Regions from separate parts of the Pseudoalteromonas obscura genome, predicted to be linked through region 3. Evidence: predicted binding sites of a transcription regulator. Region 3 holds the regulator's gene; each other region holds the start of a gene.
The links. The regulator LexA, encoded in region 3, represses DNA repair genes until DNA is damaged. The targets are predictions, from matches to a motif close to TACTGTATNNNNATACAGTA.
Positions count from the first base shown of each region.

Region 1: QNM18_RS14600 (DNA topoisomerase III) is a predicted target of LexA. The motif match lies at 3,927-3,946, and genes of this name have one in related genera.
Region 2: QNM18_RS05440 (YebG family protein) is a predicted target of LexA. The motif match lies at 1,740-1,759, and genes of this name have one in related genera.

Region 1 is NZ_JASJUT010000006.1:673-7,452, reverse strand. It holds gene QNM18_RS14625 (monovalent cation/H+ antiporter subunit D) at 1-284, shown strand, start outside; gene QNM18_RS14620 (Na+/H+ antiporter subunit E) at 285-821, shown strand; gene QNM18_RS14615 (K+/H+ antiporter subunit F) at 815-1,084, shown strand; gene QNM18_RS14610 (Na+/H+ antiporter subunit G) at 1,096-1,422, shown strand; gene QNM18_RS14605 (methyl-accepting chemotaxis protein) at 1,704-3,818, shown strand; gene QNM18_RS14600 (DNA topoisomerase III) at 3,957-5,891, shown strand; gene QNM18_RS14595 (tetratricopeptide repeat protein) at 5,967-6,780, shown strand, end outside.
Region 2 is NZ_JASJUT010000002.1:287,569-294,348, reverse strand. It holds gene QNM18_RS05445 (amino acid aminotransferase) at 103-1,296, shown strand; gene QNM18_RS05440 (YebG family protein) at 1,396-1,722, opposite strand; gene QNM18_RS05435 (ComEA family DNA-binding protein) at 1,936-2,229, shown strand; gene QNM18_RS05430 (hypothetical protein) at 2,248-2,550, opposite strand; gene dsbB (disulfide bond formation protein DsbB) at 2,564-3,070, opposite strand; gene fadR (fatty acid metabolism transcriptional regulator FadR) at 3,516-4,229, shown strand; gene QNM18_RS05415 (peroxiredoxin C) at 4,457-5,062, shown strand; gene QNM18_RS05410 (hypothetical protein) at 5,133-5,255, opposite strand; gene QNM18_RS05405 (hypothetical protein) at 5,257-5,502, opposite strand; gene QNM18_RS05400 (response regulator) at 5,676-6,476, opposite strand; gene smrB (endonuclease SmrB) at 6,646-6,780, opposite strand, start outside.
Region 3 is NZ_JASJUT010000023.1:23,498-30,277, reverse strand. It holds partial or broken gene QNM18_RS27195 (hypothetical protein) at 1-115, shown strand, start outside; gene QNM18_RS27190 (hypothetical protein) at 536-697, shown strand; gene lexA (transcriptional repressor LexA) at 1,226-1,837, shown strand; gene QNM18_RS27180 (DUF3313 family protein) at 2,194-2,892, shown strand; gene QNM18_RS27175 (efflux RND transporter periplasmic adaptor subunit) at 2,909-3,979, shown strand; gene QNM18_RS27170 (efflux RND transporter permease subunit) at 3,976-6,780, shown strand, end outside.

The DNA of each region.
Region 1 (6,780 bases), on a different contig from region 3:
CCCATGGTCACTGGTTTTGGCCAATATACCTAATTGCGAGCCTAGCAGTATTGGTCTCAGTTTCAAAAGCGGGAAGCACCGTGTTTTGGCACCATACCGGTAAAGGTGAGGCAAATACTGAAGAAAAGGCACATCCAGTGCAAATTGTTGCAGTATTAATGCTTGTTGCGGCTTCACCATTGATGGTGATATTTGCTGGACCGGTCACTGATTACGCGCAATTTGCAGCGGTAGAATTGCATAATTTTTACGGCCTTATCCAACATGTATTAGGGGGCAGGTAAATGAGACTTGAAGCAAAATATAAATGGCTACCAACGCCTTTTAGAAGCTTATTATTATTTTCAGTTTGGTTACTGCTTAACAATACTGTGGCGCTAGGGCATGTTATTTTGGGAATAGTTTTGGCGATTATAATACCGCTTATAACTCACCCTTTTAGAACTAAACAGCCATTGGTAGTGAAGCCATTTAGGGCATTAAGGCATTTGATGTTAGTTCTTTACGATATTTTGACTGCAAATATTGAGGTTGCGATCAAAATTCTTGGACCAACTAAAAAATTAAAGCCTGGTTTTGTAAAAGTTCCCTTAGACCTACATGAGGCAATGCCAATCACCATTTTGGCAAGCACAGTTTCACTAACACCTGGTACAGTGAGCGCCGAAGTGTATCCGTGGCCAGAAACGCTCGAAGGTGAACAAGCGGATTGCCAAAAGTACTTGTTGATCCATGTCTTAGATCTGGATGATGAGCAGACCTTGATTGAAACAATAAAATCCCGTTATGAAGCGCCACTAAAGGAGATCTTTGAATGTTAGATACGATCATCTTAATTGTTTTTGCCATGATTGGCTTGGCGTTGTTACTGAATTTATGGCGTCTAGTTGTTGGCCCATCTGTACCTGATAGAATACTGGCTTTGGATACTATGTACATTAATACCATTGCGCTTATTATCCTATACGGTATGAACATGGGAACATCGTTGTATTTCGAAGCGGCATTATTGATCGCGTTACTCGGCTTTGTGAGTACCGTTGCTGTATGTAAATACTTATTACGCGGCGACATAATTGAATAGGGGCTGAGAAAGTGGATATTGTTATTTCGATTTTACTTTTAATGGGCGGTGTTTTAGTTTTGGTTGGCTCAATCGGGTTGGTAAAAATGCCTGATTTTTTCATGCGTTTGCATGGTCCGACAAAAGCAACGACACTGGGTATGGCTTGTTTATTATTTGCTGCTATGGCGCATTATAGTCAGTACGGTGACGGTTTGAGCTTAAAGGAAATTTTGATTTCTTTGTTTTTACTTATTACTGCTCCAATAAGTGGTTATATGTTAATAAAATCAGCTATTCACCACCGTATTGATTCTACAGACAAAACAACAGGAAAAGACAAAATAGAAGAGGATTAAAACCTACTTCGAGTTGGGTGCCTGTGGCACCCAACTGCCCATTACCCAACAATTGTAATATTTTTACCCAGTTTAAAAATTAGCGCGTTTTTCCTTCCAGTAACTCTATCGCAATTTATTCTTGCAAAATTCAGCTCAAAAACTTACTTTCAATTATTCTTTAATATTTCTGTAGTAAAATAAACTATTATTATTTAGTCAGTTAACTTTAGTTGGTAGTTTTAAAACGTTAATTACTTCTTGCTCCCAACGAAAATAGATGGAATTTCTTAAGGTCGCGTATGCAGCAGGTATCGATAAAAAATAAACTCATGCTCTTTGTAACAACCCTAGTTATTGCGGTTATTGCGATTCTAGTGGTGACGACTTGGTTACATTTGCAAGAGGAAAATAACAGACAAAGTGAAGAGGTCCACTCAGCAATGTTGCAGGAAATAAATGCGAGACTGGCGGCTCAAGGATTATATTACGGACAGAGAATAGCCAGTTTTTTAAATGCAGCTTATAGAATTCCAAACACGCTGGCTGGATCAATTGAATCTACATATACCTCGCCACTGAACAGAAATGAATTGCAATCTTTACTTATGGGGGGGCTCGAAAAAAGCGCCAATGTTTCTTCTATCTATGCGCACTTCGAGCCAAATGGCTACGATAAAAAAGATACAGATTACATACAGGGAGCGTCACACTCCGTTACCGGAAGTGGGGCGCTCGAAATGTACTTTACTAGAGATAGTAGCGGTGTAACGCAGCATAATGTAGCGTCTTCTGACGCAAAATATGCTGAAGCGCGCAACCAATTTGGTATACGTGAAGCTGAGTGGTATCTGTGCGCGAGGGATATAAATGCGCCCTGTATAATGGAACCTTATCTATATGAGATTTCGCCTGGTCGAGAAATGCTGATGACTTCTTTGACTGTACCTATACGTCAGAATGGGCGATTTAAGGGGATTATAGGAGTTGATGTTAATTTGCCTAGCTTGCAAAAATTAGTGGAAGAGCTTTCAAACAACTTATATCAGGGTAAAGGCAAAGTATTTCTGTTGAGTGAGTTAGGACTAATTGCAGGGGCTAGCCATAACGCAAATAATCTGGGTGACCCTTTGAGCGATGTATTACAAGTGTCATTGGCAAATAAGCTTAGTACATTGCACCAAAAAGGTGGCTATGCAGAAACTGAAAGTAAGGTGTTTTTTGCAAAATCAATTGAAATTGAATTAGCAAATAAGACATGGTCATTGGTAATAGAAGTTCCGAAGCAGCAAGTGCTTGCGTCTGCCTATAGGATTGAGCAACAACTGCATCAATCAACCAGTGATTTTGGATTATGGTTGTTAATGCTCGGGTTTATTGTGATTTCAGTGGCTTTAGCCTTAAGCATCTTTTTGATAAACACCATTACGAAACCTCTTTCCCAAATTGAAGCAAGGATTGTTAATCTCGCTTCTAGTGAAGGGGATTTAACGCACAATTTAGAGGTCACACATCATGCCGAGCTTATTTCTTTAGCGAATGGTTTTAATGTTTTCACGAACAAATTGAGAGCCATGATCGCAGACTTAAAAGGGCTTGCTGAGCAGTCATATCAGCAGTCATATGTGACGACAGAAGCAGCAATTAACATCAAAAACAAAGTATCTAATCAGCATATTGAAATAGATAATGTTGTCACCGCTATTAATGAACTCAGTGCAACGGCCAGCGAAGTCGCTAGGGCATCTGAACAGGCAGCAACAACGACCGATGGCGCAGTCGGCACAGTGAGAGAGTGCGAACAGAGTATCGTCACGACAACCAAAACTGTCGAAGAGATAGCCTCTCAGGTATCAACCGCACAAGCTGCATTTCATAAAGTTGCAAAACGCAGCGGCGATATTTCGAAAATACTTGATGTAATTAGATCTATTGCAGAACAAACCAATTTGTTGGCATTGAATGCGGCTATTGAAGCTGCTCGTGCGGGAGAACAAGGAAGAGGATTTGCAGTTGTAGCAGACGAAGTACGTGCACTTGCGTCAAAGACACAAGCTTCAACAGATGATATCAGTACTTTGATCGAAAATTTACAAAGCGAGATCCGTGGTTCTGAACAAATTATCGAGCAAACGGTAGAGCAAGGAAGTGAGGCAACGGTCTTGTGCCGCGATGCTGCGAAAATTATGGCGGGTTTAGTAACTGAGCTCCATGGTATTTCTCATGAAGTAACACAAATAGCCACATCTGCTGAACAACAAAGTATGGTTACGGAAGAGGTGAATGCCAATACCACTAATATTTCCGACGCCGCACGTGAATTAGCTAAGTACGCTGATGATGTAGAGCACGCAGCAAGTGCTATGACACAGCTAGTTGAACAGAAGCATAGTCAGCTGAGTTTATTAAAAACGTAAGCGAGCAAAATTTTGAGTAGCTTGTTCTCAATTTAATTTGCACAAGAAGCTACTCAACCTGATAAATGATAAACACGGCTAGATTTGTTGGATGGAGTTGGCTAGAATAACTGTAAAAATATACAGTTTTTGGCATTTATGAAGCTCTACATTGCAGAAAAACCTTCCCTTGGTCGAGCCATTGCCGACGTCCTTCCAAAACCGCATAAAAAGCAAGATGGTTTTATTGAACTCGGAAATGGCGATTGTGTTACATGGTGCATTGGACATCTATTAGAACAAGCCGAGCCGGAAGACTATGATGAGCGGTATAAGAAATGGTTGATCCAAGATCTACCGATCGTACCCTCAGAGTGGAAGTTTAAAGCCAAACCAAAAACGAAAAAGCAACTAGCGACGGTGAAGCGATTGATAAAAAAAGCTTCAATACTAGTCCATGCTGGAGACCCTGATAGAGAAGGTCAGTTGCTAGTCGATGAAGTTATCCAAGAGGCTAAGCTTTCCAAAACGAAAAAAGCAACTGTTGAACGTGTGTTGATCAGTGACCTGAACCCAAGTGCTGTGAAAAAGGCGCTGAGTCAGACAAAACTGAACGCAGACTTTGTTCCATTGAGTGTTTCAGCTTTGGCACGGGCTAGAGCTGACTGGCTATATGGTATGAATTTAACCCGAGCTTATACTCTGGCTGGACAAAAAGCGGGTATTCAAGGTGTTTTGTCTGTTGGGCGAGTTCAAACTCCAGTGCTTGGTTTGGTGGTACGTCGTGATGAGGAAATAGAACACTTTGTTTCTAAGCCATTTTATGAAGTAACAGCTGTAATTCGCAAAGTAAATGGTGAGCAATTTGACGCTAAATGGGTGCCCAGTGATGCTTGCTTGCCGTATATGGATGAAGAAAAGCGAGTGTTGGTTAAATCGCTAGCTGAAAATGTTGCAGGTCGAATCAAAGACAAACCTGCGGATCTTACGGCGTTGGATCAATTACCTAAAAAGCAAAACCCACCTTTACCCTATAATTTGTCTTCATTACAAATTGATGCAAATAAACGCTATGCTATGTCAGCCAAACAAGTGTTAGATATTTGTCAGGCTTTATATGAAAAGCACAAACTCATTACCTATCCAAGATCTGATAATCGGTATCTTCCAAATGACCACTATGCTGAGCGCAACGATATTCTCGCTGCGATTTTGAACAATCAAGGCGAAGAAAAGCAACATATCGAAAACGCTGATCCAAATATCAAGAGTAAGTGTTGGAATAATAAAAAAGTAGAGGCGCACCATGCCATCATTCCCACCAAAAAAAATCTCAAAACAGCACAGCTTGGGCATCAAGAGCAACAAGTATATGGATTGATTTGTAGGCAGTATCTGGCTCAGTTTTACCCTCCCTATGAATACTCGCAAACCAAGGCTCAATTAAAGATTGCTGGAGGAATGTTTGTTGCCAAAGCTGACACAGTGATCAACCTAGGTTTCAAAGTTCTTTTTAAGTCAAATAAAAAAGAACAGGACGAAAAAAAGCAGTTGCCACAACTTAATGTTGGAGAGCCATTGCATTGTATCGATGGGTTAGTAAAAGAAAAGCACACTCAGCCTCCTCAATTTTATACCGAAGCGACGTTACTTAGTGCGATGACAGGCATAGCTCGATATGTAAAAAATGGTGACATTAAAAAGGTTCTCAAAGAAACAGACGGTCTAGGTACGGAAGCAACAAGAGCTGGGATAATAGAGCTGCTTTTTAAAAGGCGTTTTCTAGCTAGGGAAGGTAAATCAATTAAATCTACGGATCTTGGAAGAGGTCTTATTAATACTATTCCAGTAGACTTATCGCTACCAGATAGAACAGCATTGTGGGAGTCTCAGCTAACTAATATAGCTCAAAAAGCGGCCTCTTATAATCAGTTTATGTTGCCATTGCAGAATGAATTGGCGGAGTTAGTCGATTTATCTCAGACACTGAATACTGAACCACTTAAAGGTATTAAAACAGCAAGCTCCTTCAAAAGGAAAGGTAACTATCGAAAAACAGGTCGCAGGTCGACAAACAAAGGAAAAAGCAAATAGTTCTATATAATTACCTTGTAAACGAAAAACAAGTCACCATATAGCTAATAGAATTGCAACTAAGAATGCCCCATTATGGAAAACAAAATTACATTAACGCCAGAAAACATCCAGCAGGTACTTTCATCTTCATCTGCAGACCATCTAGTGTTGCTAAGCTTTTATAGTGCCCAGCATCCTGACTGCATTGCGCAGGCAGCCATTTTAGATGAATTGGCTGCGCAATATAGTAGCTGCATCACTATTGCTACATTAGATTGCGATCTACAGCAGGCTTTAGCAGGTCAACTTGCACAGCAAGTCGGACTGCAGGCACTTCCAACAGTAGTGGTTTTAAAAGCTGGCTCTCCAGTTGATGTATTAGCGGGTGCTAAAACAAAAGAAGAAATCACTAAAGTACTGACTGAACATTTACCTTCACCAGAACTGATTTTATTGGATCAAGCTAAACAAGCGTTGACTTCCGGAGATCTCAATGGGGCCTATTCTCATGCAAAACAGGCCTATGATATTGCCAAAGGAAATCCGAGAGTGAACTTGGTGTTTGCTGATATTTGTATTCAAATACAGAAAACTGATGATGCGGCAGCTTTGCTTGCAACGATCCCAGAAGATCAACATGATGCTTACTACCACAACTTACAGGCGAAGTTAGTTCAAGCACAGGAAGCGCAAGAATCCCCTGAAGTGAAAAAGTTGATGCAAGCGGTAGAGCAAAACCCAGATGACTTATCGTTATTATGTGAACTTGCACAGGCACAAGTAGATGCTGGTCAAAAAGAAGAGGCGCTAGCGTCTTTGTTTAAGGTTTTGAGCAAAGACTTATCTTTTGGCGAAGCCAAAAAAGGGTTTTTAGATATTATCGCGTCTTTGCCTGATGGCGACGCGG
Region 2 (6,780 bases), on a different contig from region 3:
GAGTTGAATACTTAGAGAAATGAAGGTGAGCTTGAATACGCTTGAGCGAATTTTTGCGGCCTTGTGTTTTTGCGTACTAGTTTTAATAGGAAAAAAATACACATGTTTTCAGAACTAAAACCACTTCCTACAGACCCAATTCTGGGCCTAATGGCAGCTTATAAGCAAGACGATAACCCTAAAAAGATAGATTTAGGTGTTGGTGTATATAAAGATGAGCAAGGTGCTACTCCGGTTTTAAAAGCGGTTAAAAAAGCAGAAGCATTTCGATTAGAAAACGAAACCACAAAATCGTACATTGGGTTAGCTGGTAACTTAGATTTTTGCGCTAAGATGGAAGAGTTGTTACTAAGCAATAGTCACACTACATTACTTGCCGATCGTGTGCGTACGGCGCAGACTCCTGGAGGCACAGGCTCTTTGCGTGTAGCTGCTGAGTTCATCAAGCGTTGTAATAAAGATGCGACGGTTTGGGTGACTACTCCAACTTGGGCGAACCATATTAGCCTATTTGAAGCTGCTGGCTTGACTGTAAAAGAATACCCTTACTACGACTACGAGAATAAAGGGCTACTTTTTGACGAGATGATTGATACGCTGAAGCAAGTGCCAAAAGGTGATGTTGTTTTAGTTCATGCATGTTGTCACAACCCAAGTGGTATGGATCTGAATGCCGAACAGTGGCAAATTTTTGCGGATCTTGCAAAAGAAGTTGGCTTTACGCCACTGGTAGACATTGCTTACCAGGGTTTTGGTACCAGCCTAGATGAAGATGCTAACGGTCTACGTTTGCTAGCTCAAACAGTGGAAGAGATGATCATTTGTTCTTCATGCTCTAAAAACTTTGGTCTTTACCGTGAGCGTATCGGCGCATGTTCTGTAATTTCTAAAGATGCAGCAAACGCAGATGTTGCTAACTCAGTTTTATTGAGCGTAGTACGTAGTATCTACTCAATGCCACCGGCACACGGTGCCGATATTGTAAATACGATCCTTTCAAGTGATGAGCTAACGCAAGAGTGGCATCAAGAGCTTGCTGAAATGCGTGATCGTATTAACGGTTTACGTAGTCTTGTGAAGGATAGCTTAGCGCAGAGAAATACTGGACATGATTTCTCATTCATTGAGCGTCAGCACGGTATGTTCTCATTCTTAGGTATTAATAAAGAGCAAATTAACCGCCTACGTGAGGAGTACTCAATCTATATCGTGGGTTCTAGCCGCGTAAATGTTGCGGGTATTAGCCAAAGCAATATTGATTACTTTGCTGATGCAGTGGCTGCTGTTTTAAAATAATCGCTACGACGATTATATAAAACTAAAACGCCGAACTATATCAATAGTGCGGCGTTTTTGCGTTTTTGGAACGAATAAGCCAGTAAAGGTAATATAGAATTATGCTTGCTTAATAGCAGTGACCTTATCTTCGGCGGCTTCGTCAGTAACTTCTTCGGCTTTCTTGGACGTCTTTTTATTGTCTTTTTCTGCTGATGGTTTACTGCCTTTGAGTACAGAAATAAAATCGTCTTTATACTTTGCCATTTCTAGAGCAAGTGATTCAACTTGTTGCTCGCTAAGTGGTACATCAACCTTATCTAGCATTGCTTCAAGCGCTTCTGCAACATCCAGCATTTTATCGTAGGCATCCGCCTCTTTTTTGCTAGTAAATGTCATTCGCTCTACTCCGTTTCTTTCAACCACATACTTTACTATAACAGCCATGATGACCCTCCATAAAACACTGTTTTTTTATACAGTAAACTGTATTTGTTATTAATGCAACTTAAAGGCACTTCATTAGACGATCCATATGAAAAAAACACAATGAAAATATTAGTAAGTATTTTACAAAAGTAATCGTTAAATCTTATGGTTAGATAGCTTATTAAGTATTTTTAAGCAGTGTTAGTTTCATAAAATTTTAAGGAAAATTAAATGCGAAGACATACATGGATTCTTGGACTTGTAGTAGCGGTACTTTTGTTGAGTAATTTGGTTCAGGCACAAGATGTAAACCCGTCTGAACAAGTGCCATTGGTTGTAAATGTAAACACAGCGCAAGTTAACGAGCTAATCCTGCTACCTGGGATTGGCGAGGCAAAAGCGCAGGCAATTGTCTTGTCTAGGGAGCAAAATGGTAGATTTGTGGATGTGCAGGAATTAGAGAGAGTGAAGGGGATAGGCAAGGGCCTAATTGAAAAGCTAAAAGCTCACGTCGTATTTGAGTAAGTCAGTACCTCGCAGAGCCTATGTTTGGCTCTGCTTAAACTGTTCAAGCGCTTGGTCTATATTTTTTAACGCAAACTGTATTTCGATTGGCGCAGTGAGCAGTGGGTAAGCGAGGCCCGCTACTAAAAGTACAGGTAACAGTGCCCATCCTTCAAAGTATGCCAATGCCATAAAAAGAGGTGTTAACAATGTCAGCTTACATACTGCTAAAAATACCTTACTTTTCGCCGACAACATCGACAATGCAATTGCTTTAACTTTCTGTTTGTCACGTAACGACAGGGTTGAAAGTTCAGTAACCTGACTCAGTCTAAAAATCATATTTCTCTCAAATTTACTTCTTAAAAATAATCAATGGCGCAAAGATTAGAAAGCTAATCGCATACACTGCAAATACCACAGCCATCCAGCCAGGCATTGATAAACCAGCAAACGACCAGTCTATACTAGAGCAGCTGCCTGTCACAGCGAAAAACGATGGGATCCATTCGTGCAAAGGAACTGGAAAATCTGGTTCAAAGGCACACGTAAAGGCAAAAGGATCAGTCGTGGTTTGCATAGAGATGTGTTCACGTGCGAGCAGCCAGCCCCAAATAGAGGAAACACCCCAACCAGCTGTCGCCACGAGCCGGACTATATAGTTACCTTTGCTACACAGGCCAATCAAAGCAGCAATCATAACGCCTAACATAGCTGTACGTTGATAGATACACATCACGCAAGGTTCTAAACCCATAGCATACTGAAAGTAAAGAGCGACAACTTCAAGAGTAAATGCACTCATAAACAGAAGGGCCCAAGCTGTGGTGGAACGAGAAAAGCTCGCGAGTCTATCAAACATGTATGTCTCCTTTTTTGGTCGCTATTATGGCTATCTAGTGTTAAGGCATCAAGATATTTACGATTCGCGTCGCCTTAAAAAAGCTATGCGATACTAATTCATGTACTTATATCGCTGTAAATGCAGAGAGTTAGGCTGTGAGCTTGTCATTAAGTTCCCATTTTTATTTGGATTGACTTTAAGTACGAGTTACTTTGTAACAGGGGTTTCATTGTGGTGGTGTATGCTGGTAAAAGCAGGAAGTGCACTCTCATGGAAAGTAGACGAGTGCTTTAGGGTGATAATTGTCAATAACGACATCATCAATTTGCAGTTGCGCTTGTTACTTTATATCCATCTGGTACAATCAGTAGATTAACGAGTTGCAGTATCATGCTCCGCCTGCTTTCGAGAGTCGCTTGCGTTGAATGTATCTGGCCTTAGGTTGTAAATTAAGTGGTGCTAAATGAGAATTTTTAAAGCCAAGAGCCCAGCGGGATTCGCTGAGGAATATATAGTTGAATCGATTTGGAATGGAGAGTTTCCACCAGGGTCTATTTTACCGGCTGAGCGTGAACTATCAGAGCTAATCGGTGTGACTCGCACAACCTTAAGAGAAGTTTTACAGCGATTGGCCCGTGATGGATGGCTAACAATCCAACATGGTAAGCCAACCAGAGTTAATAATTTTTGGGAAACGTCAGGCCTTAATATTCTAGAAGCTCTGGCACGACTTGATGAAGACAAAGTCCCTGAGTTGACAGATCAGTTGTTGTCAGCCAGAACCAACATTAGTGCTATTTATACACGTGCGGCGATCAAGCTGAACCCAGAAAAAGTGATCGAAATACTAGCGCAATACGCAGAGTTACCAGATACAGCAGAAGCCTTTGCGGATTATGATTATCAAGTGCATCATCAGCTTGCCATTGCTGGTGGGAATAAAATTTATGTCCTTATTCTGAATGGCTTTAGAGGTTTGTACTCGAAAATCGGATGTCATTACTTTTCAGAGCCAAAAATTCGAAAAATCACCAGAGAGTTTTATCGTGATCTAACAGAACTTGCTCAGCAGGGCGATCATGATCGCGCGATATCACTGATACGTAAATATGGTCATCAGTCAGGTGAACTTTGGCAGCATATACGTGCAGATATGCCAAATGATATTATGGACTAATTCAGAAAAAGCCCCGCAAGGGGCTTTTTTTATGTCTAAAGTTTAACCTCATCGAATTTTTAGATTGTACCTATCGGATAATTCGATTGTTATTTTTCTCCAGAGCTGAATAAACTTAGGCAAATTTTTTCAAGGGGTTGTTTTTCTTAAACAGCGCCTCAATAATTAGAATCAAATTACAAAATGATTTGTATATTGGAACTAAACCTAACTATTTGGAGAAAACAATGGGTGTATTAGTTGGCCGTCAGGCTCCTGACTTTACAGCAGCAGCAGTACTAGGTAATGGTGAAATCGTAGATAGCTATAATCTACATGAGCGTATCAAAGGTAAAAAAGCGGTTGTATTCTTTTACCCACTAGACTTCACTTTTGTTTGTCCTTCAGAGCTTATCGCGTTCGACAAGCGTTTTGAAGAATTCCAAAAGCGTGGCGTTGAAGTTATCGGTGTTTCTATCGATTCTCAATTCTCACACAACGCATGGCGTAACACACCAGTAAACGAAGGCGGTATCGGTCCAGTTAAATATGACCTAGTTGCTGACGTTAAGCACGAAATCTGTCAAGCATACGACGTTGAGCACCCAGAAGCTGGTGTTGCTTTCCGTGGTTCTTTCCTAATTGACGCTGAAGGTAACGTTCGTCACCAAGTAGTTAACGATCTACCTCTAGGTCGTAACATCGATGAAATGCTTCGCATGGTTGACGCACTAGCGTTCCACGAAGAGCACGGTGAAGTTTGTCCTGCAGGTTGGACTGAAGGTAAATCAGGTATGGACGCAAGCCCTGAAGGTGTTGCTAAGTTCCTATCTGAAAACGAAGGCGAGCTATAATTAGCATTTGCGTCCATCGTTTAAAAACCCGCCTTGTGCGGGTTTTTTGTCTTCGTCAATAACCGCTTCATCAAGTTCTCTCCGCAAACCATTTATGACTGATCATCTTAATGGTTTCTATTGAAAAATAAGCCAGCAATAAGCTCACTACTGGCATCGCTAATAAGCTAATCAATGTTACTTCACTAAACATATTAGTTTTCCTTTTGAACCTGCTCAGTTTCAGGTTGAGTGGTTTTAATGTCCTTATTTGTACGGATGAAACTATCTACTAGTGCCTTTTTAGTATTAAGCTTTAACTCAACTAGGCTCGATTGAATATTCTCACTCACTCGATTTTGTACATCACTTAGCATATCACTGGTCATGGTGTTCGCATTTGCTGACGCAGATATTCCAATGAAAAGGCTGGTAGTTAGTAATTTAGTAAATAAGTTCATGGCGTTGTTCCCTTTGATTGTTTAGACGTAATAACTATTACAAAGGTTGTGCCAGCTTGAATATTTATTTTAAGTGTTTGATTTTATTGCGGTTTTAAGTTTGTGTTCTAATTGGCCAAAAATCAATTTGGTGTTTTTGGCCAAGGGAAGTGGTTAAAATAACTAATATATAGTTAATTTTGTTCAAGCATTTGATAAATGAGCTGTTTAACGATATTTGGCTCAAATGGTTTATCACACATAGCATTGACACCTGATTGTGCGACGTTGGCAAGGTGTGTCTCGTTTGCTTCAGAAGTCACCATGAGTACAGGAACGTGGGCATGCTCGTCTGAGCGGCGAATGGCTTCAGTAAGTTCTTGTCCGTTTACTTCTGGCATATTGTAGTCTGTTACTATGAGATCGAACATACTCTGCTGTAATACCGCTAGTGCCTGCGCGCCATTCTCTGCTTCACTGATCCGTGTTGCCCCCAAGTTTTGCAAAACCCGTTGTATGTGGTTGCGGGCCAACTTGGAGTCATCTACCACCAAAATTCTCAAATCTTGAATGTCATATAGCTCAAGCTCAAGTTCCTGTGGCGACAACAAATCAAGCGTTGCATTGATTGCTTTGCCTAAATGCTCCTTTGTAAATGGCTTAGGTAGAATTGCAACCACTCCAGATTGTTTGTATGCCTCAAGCTGCTGTCTGCGAGTTTCACTTGAGACCAACATAAAGGGCAGCTGATGATCGCTAAAATGTGTGTGCACGTGGTCGAGTAATTTAAGTGCATCTCCGTCAGCAAGGTACAGGGTAGAGATGATCAAGTCGGGGAGGTTTTGGTTCAATGCGTCAATTGCTGTGCTAACAGAGTCAGCAAAATCAATATTTTGCACGCCTTCTTGTTGGAGCTCATGGGCAATAATCTTTCTTTGGGTAACTGAAGGTTCGACGAGTAATATCGTCAAATCTGTACTGAGTAAATCGTTCATTTTAAGCCTGAGGGTAATAGCAGAAACTAAATGTACAAGGCCCGCGTTTTTATGTAGCACCCGTTGTGGGTACGATCTTCCCGCTGACTTCGTATTGTTCAGCTAATATAGCTTATTTGTAAATCTCAGGCTAGCTTGGTTGAGTAACTGCGTTAATAGTTGTTAACGATTATCTACGAAACTCTAAATTTTGTGGCAAATCAACCAAGATTAAAATCGCCCCTTTTCCACCATATTCCAGTGGAGCTTGATGCATCGCAAGAATGTCGGGGTGTTGGACTAAATAATGTGGAACTTTGTGTTT
Region 3 (6,780 bases):
TTTCACCTTGCGCAAAAAGAGCGCTCTCACTTCGTTCGCTGTCGCTAGCCTTTTGCACGATAAGCGCAAGGTGAAGGGAGCAAACTTCACAGTGTTAATTCTTTACGCCTTTTAAATACACTCCCGTAGCAACAGCTAAACTAGCTTATTTCACCTTGCGCAAAAGAAGCGTACTCACTTCGTTCGCTGTCGCTAGCCTTTTGCACTCTAGGCCCTGAATCAAGTTCAGGGTGACGAAAAGGGGTAGCGGCCTTAGCAACTGTTAAATTAGCTCATTTCACCTTGCGCAAATTGAACGCACTCGCTTCGCTCGCTGTGATTAGTGCTTTGCTCGATGTTGAAAAGGGTTGAAAAGAAGGTTTCAGAAATAGAGCGATTTCTCCAAGGTTGTAGTTACTTTATTAAGAAATGTTTTTAATTCCTTTTTGTTGTATTGGTATTAATGAAATTACAATTTTGAAAAATAATATCGTTTATTATGTTGAAAGTAATAATAAATACTGCTAGGTTTGTTGTAGTCAATAAGGAGATAAATATGTTATTAAAATTAAAAAAGAAAAACATCAAAGTAATTAGCTATGATAAAGCCAACGTTCCTGCTGAGATGACACCACAAGTTGCCGGCGGCCTATTTAAAACGTGGGAGTGTACGGGTACAAGAACTTGTCCAGGAACATATACTACAACGGCTTGCTAACATGATAAATAGAGCTACTTGAAGTAGCTCTATGTTCTATTCATAACCACAATTTCTAATTCTTGCATCACAGCTCTAATTTTAAGCAATATTATAATCTTCTAACTATCAGATTCGAGCTAAACATTACGATTTTTAAAGTTATTAATTATTAAAAGTTGCAGTGAAGTAGGTACTACTCTATTTAATCCATGCCATGGATTACATATTTAAAAGCATTATCATTATTAACGAAGATCCACTAATAAAAGAGCAAGTGAACCAGTCGCATTGTCTTTTAATTAAATTGGGCTCTGTTGGCCTTAGATGAAGAGTGGCTGGAAAAGCACAATATGAAGTACTGTTTTATCTCCTTTGCATGCCTCTTTTGATTTATTTAATGTGCATAATCTTACCGTTGTTTCTACTCATTTAGCGCTAATCATTTTGCTGTTTTCATAATTTGCCTAAGTATTCAACGATTAGCATTGCGATTTAATTTTAACTGTATATACTCACAGTAAATGCACTGTATGGAAAACCAGTTATATGCGACCATTAACCAAACGACAAGAACAAGTTTTTGAACTCATCAAAGTTTTTATCAAAGACACAGGTATGCCGCCAACGCGAGCTGAAATAGCGGAGTCTCTCGGTTTTCGCAGTGCAAATGCGGCAGAAGAGCATTTGAAAGCGCTTGCCAAAAAAGGCGTTATAGAAATGGTACCAGGTGCCAGTAGAGGGATTCGTTTAGCTGAACCTGATGAACCCGAGCAACTCGGATTACCTCTGGTTGGGCGTGTAGCCGCAGGCGAACCTATCTTAGCGCAGGAACATATCGAAAATCACTGCAAAGTAGACCCGGGGATGTTTCAGCCTTCAGCCGATTACTTGCTTCGCGTTAACGGTATGAGCATGAAGAATATTGGTATTATGGACGGAGATTTGTTAGCGGTTCATCGCACTCAAGTCGCAAACAACGGTCAGGTGGTAGTTGCCCGTGTTGAAGAGGATGTGACTGTAAAGCGGTTTGAAAAAGTAGGAAAAAAAGTATTCTTACACGCTGAAAACGAGGACTTTTCACCGATTGAAGTCGATCTTGAGCAGGAAGTGTTTAATATCGAAGGGTTAGCAGTAGGAGTTATTCGGGGCAACCTGTAATTAGCTTACTATTTGATAGCTTGCTGTCGTTGTTTCTTCAAAGCTGGAGGCATGCTCTCCAGCTTGATTCTATCTATTTTTCTCATCTTAATTTATTGCTTATCTTTTTCGTTTTAACTTCATATCATATACTTAATTACAATTTCATAACTTAGTTCCCAAAATAGTTCGTATAAGCGAGTGATTGAAGATAATTTTGCACTTATTTAGTTATTCGCAGTCTGAGCTATTCGTCTTAGTTTATGGGGATAAAACTATAATTGTATTTGTAAATTACATTTGATTTCAAATGAGATCAAAGTATCTATTTTGATTGTGCTACAACCACAGGAAATGAATTGATTATGGAGCGGCTTATGATTTGGTTTCGTACTGTACTAATTATCACATTTGTATGTATTGTTTCTGCATGCACATCTACCCCACAAAATACGCGTTCAGGCTTTTTACCGAGTTATGATTCTTTAACCCCTTCTGAAGAATATGAGGATACTGAGCTTTATGTGGACAGCACGTTCGATCAATCGGTGCTCAGTCAGGTTGAAGTACTGTATATTCCTCAGTTTGAGGTATGGATCAATGTTCAAGAGTCGAAGTTTTTGAATATAAATCCGCTACATGTTGCTAAGTTAAGCCACTACATGCAATCAAAAATGGTAGAAAAGCTGACCCCTTATTTTCAGGTAGTGACGGAAAAGCCGCTTAACTTGAATGAGCAAATATTGATGATAGAAGGTGCATTTACAGATGTTCAGTTTGAACCGATTGCATTACAAGTAAGAGATTTTGTTCCAATTCGCTTAGTCTATAATGCAGGGAAGACGGCTTACCTTGCTGCAACTGAGCAAACTGAAGCGCTGACACATGTATCTTTGGAGTCCGCTTTTTATCTTGGCAATAACCCTCAACCCGTTGTGATGATGACCGCGCATAAAGAGCTAGATACTGTTTTAAAGGCAGATGGAACAGAGAATGTGGCAGCGGTTAAAGAAGTGCTGGATGTGTGGATAAATAACTTTGTTACGGCGATGACAAAACATCGCGATGTTAAATAGAATTAAAGGAGCTTTCATGAAGATAATAAAAAGCAAGCAGCTATGTGTAATGGCGTCAATTTGCCTTGCATTAATCGGTTGTTCAGATCAGCAGCCACAGCAGCAATCTGAACAACTTCGTCCTGTGAGGACCTTGTTGCTTTCTTCTCAGGTAGACGGTCCTTTAGTCGAGTTTCCAGCTGTTGTAGATGCAGCATCATCCGCAGATCTATCTTTTAAAGTATCAGGTGAAGTCACTGATTTATTGGTAAAACAAGGTGAAGAAATTCAATTAGGCGATGTTATAGCAAAGCTGGATACAACAGATTATCAGTTATCACTAGATGATGCCCAAGCTAACTATAACAAAGCACAGGCTGATTTCAGCCGAGCGAAACAGTTGATCAAGTCCGGTACAATTTCACAATCGGACTACGATCAGCTGCAATCTCACTTTACAAGTGCAAAAAGCAAACTAGCCAACGCAAAAAATAACTTGTCTTATACGAGTTTGAAAGCGTCTTTTTCTGGGGTGGTTGCCAGAACTTATATAGAGCGTTTTGAAGAAGTGCAGGCTAAGCAGGTAGTTGCAACGCTACAGGATATAAAACATGTCACACTTAAGGTGAACGTGCCAGAAAGCCTGATGATAAAAGTATCTAAAGATGCACCCAAACATATCATAGCCGAATTTTCTGGAATACCAGATAAGACTTTTCCGTTGGACTTTGTTGAAGTAAGTACGCAAGCAGATGAAGTCACCAAAGCGTATGAAGTTACCTTGAGTATGACTCGCCCTGAAAACTATAACATCTTACCGGGAATGACCGCCAAAGTTTTAGCAAAAGGTGCTGATGTCAATAAAAGTGGATTATACCTGCCAATCAATACTGTACTAAAAGACGCATCAGGAAATTATGTCTGGACAGTTGAGCCTGCGGGCGCTGGCAAAGGTGAAATTAAGAAAAAATCTATCGTGATTGGTGAAGTTTCAACATTAGGGTTTCCAGTGATCAGTGGTGTGGTTGAAGGGGAGTATATTGTTACTGCGGGCATGAGCAAGGTAAGTGAAGGTCAACTTGTAAAGTTTAACAAGGAGGCACAGTGAATATAACCAGACTTGCTTTAGAAAACAATCGCACAACATGGGTGTTGGTTGCGGCGTTACTGTTTTTTGGTATTGCGTCATTTAATAAAATGCCAAAGGACTATGATCCGGGTTTTATTATTAGGACAGCGCAAGTTATTACTTACTTTCCTGGTGCGAGTCCACAACGAGTTGAGGAGTTGGTAACGGATCAAATCGAAAAGGTTGTTCAGCAAATTCCGGAACTCGATTTTGTTAGTAGTACCTCGAAAACAGGTGTTTCCATTGTCAGTGTCAATATTAAAGAAAGTTACAAGAATATGCGGCCAATTTGGGACAACCTGCGGCGTAAAATTCAAAGTATTGAACAAGACCTTCCTAGTGACGCACAAACGCCTATCGTCAATGACGAGTTTGGAGATGTATTTGGCATTGTGATCGGTCTGACAGCTGAAGGGTATAGTTATCGTGAAATGGAGGATGTGGCTGAGCAGGTAAGAGACACATTACTTCGCTTACCTGAAGCTGCAAAGGTAGAGATTTATGGAAACCAAGAGCAGCGGGTCTTTATCGAATTTGAAAATGCGAGATTAGGCGCCTTAGGGATTTCACCGAGTCAACTTAAAGAGCAATTGGCGGCACGTAATATCGTTAACCCCGGTGGCTCTATTTATATCAATGATGAAACATTGGCATTGGAGCCAAGTGGCAACTTTGAATCAGTAGAAGACATTGCCAATACAATCATCAATGTACCTGGTAGCGAGCAGGTTTTGCTGCTTTCAGACATTGCTGTCGTATATCGTGACTATGTAGACCCAGCAAAATCGAAAGTACGCGTTGGCCAAGAAGATGGCTTAACCTTGGCGATTTCAATGCGCCATGGTGGCAACAATATTGCGCTGGGAGAGCAAGTACTTGAGACCCTAAACTATTTGGAAAGTGTCTACCCTATAGGTGTTGAATTTAAGCTGTTGTCGTTTTTGCCAAAAGAAGTTGAGCAGAAGGTCAGTGACTTTGTTTCTAACTTACTACAAGCGGTTCTTGTCGTCACCTTAGTGATGTTGTTCACACTAGGACTACGTACCGGTTTAATAGTGGCAAGTCTCATTCCAATGAGTATGGTATTTGGCATTTTAGTGATGTCGTTTTTCCATATCAGTATTGACCAAATTTCTCTAGCGGCTTTGATTATTGCACTTGGTATGTTGGTTGATAATGGCATTGTAATGTCTGAAAATATTATGGTCCAAATGGAGCGAGGTAAGGCTGCGATTGATGCGGCGGTTGATTCGGCGGATGAATTAAAAGTCCCCTTATTGGTGTCATCGCTGACCACGGGGGCCGCATTTTTACCAATTTTCTTGGCTGAGTCTTCAACTGGTGAATATACTGCATCTCTGTTTAAGGTAGTAACGATCACACTGTTGTGTTCTTGGCTACTGGCTATGACTATGATCCCAATGTTATGTGTGTACTTTACACGCGTTAAATCTCAATCAGCTGACTATAATTCAGGGATCTATTTAAGCTATAAAAATCTGTTAACGACCATGATCCGCCATCGCTGGGTCACTCTATTAGCCAGTATCGCCGCGTTTTTTATTGCACTTCAAGGAATGCAGTTTATTCCTAAGCTATTTTTCCCACCATCTGATCGTGACTATTTTAAAGTCGAGTTAGAGCTACCGATTGGCACGCGACTGCAAACAACGGAAGCCTTAGTAAAAGACATGGAAAGCTATATACAGCAAGAACTGCTTGTATCAAGTGAGCGCCCAGAGGGCGTTACGCAGTGGGTGAGCTACGTCGGCAGTGGTGGGCCGAGATTTTTGCTAACGCACAACCCTGAGCCTACCAGTGCTAACTATGCACTGATGATAGTCAGTACGACGTCATATAAGCTGATTGATTCATTAATGGTTGATATTGAGCAGTACGCATTAAGCCGTCATCCTGATTTGTTAATAAAGCAGCGTAAAATAGAAAATGGAGCGCCGATTGCTAACCCGGTAGAAGTTAGGCTCTCAGGAGATGACAAAGACAAGCTGATGGCCATTGTTGATCAATTAAAAGCGAAAATGGCTGCAACTCCTGGACTGAAGGCGGTAAGTGACGACTGGGGTTTGCCGAGTAAAAAAGTACAGATAAAAATAAACCAAACTCGCGCACGACGTGTTGGAGTGTCGAGTAAAGATATCGCAAGTTCATTGCAGACAGGCTTTAGTGGCCTGGAATTAACACAATATCGTGAAGGTAACGAATTGATTCCTGTGACGCTTCGCTCTGTCGCAGCGGATAGAGATGATATTGGTAAGCTAGAAGCCATGATGGTTTACTCTCAAGCGACAGGCGCTTCAGTGCCACTAAAGCAGGTTGCTGACATTGAGGTAGTTTGGGAAAGTGCACAGATTTTGCGTCGTGACAGGTTAAAAACCGTCGCGGTTGGTGCACAACTAGATGGTATTACAGCGAATGAAGGATTTGCGGCCCTCGTCCCTTGGCTAGAGGAGCAAAAGCAAAATTGGCCATTTGGCTATTCATATGAATTAGGTGGTGAAGCAGAATCATCAGGAAAAGCGAACCAATCAATAGCGGACAAGATGCCAATTGCAGTCTTTATAATTGTCATCTTACTGATAGGTCAATTTAACTCTATTCGCAAGTCAATTATTGTATTAACTACTATCCCACTGGGATTTATTGGCGTGATCTTGGGTCTACTAGTAGGACAGTCATTTTTTGGTTTTATGACCTTACTTGGCATTATTTCGCTTGCGGGTATTGTGATAAACAATGCGATTGTATTGTTGGAGCGGATC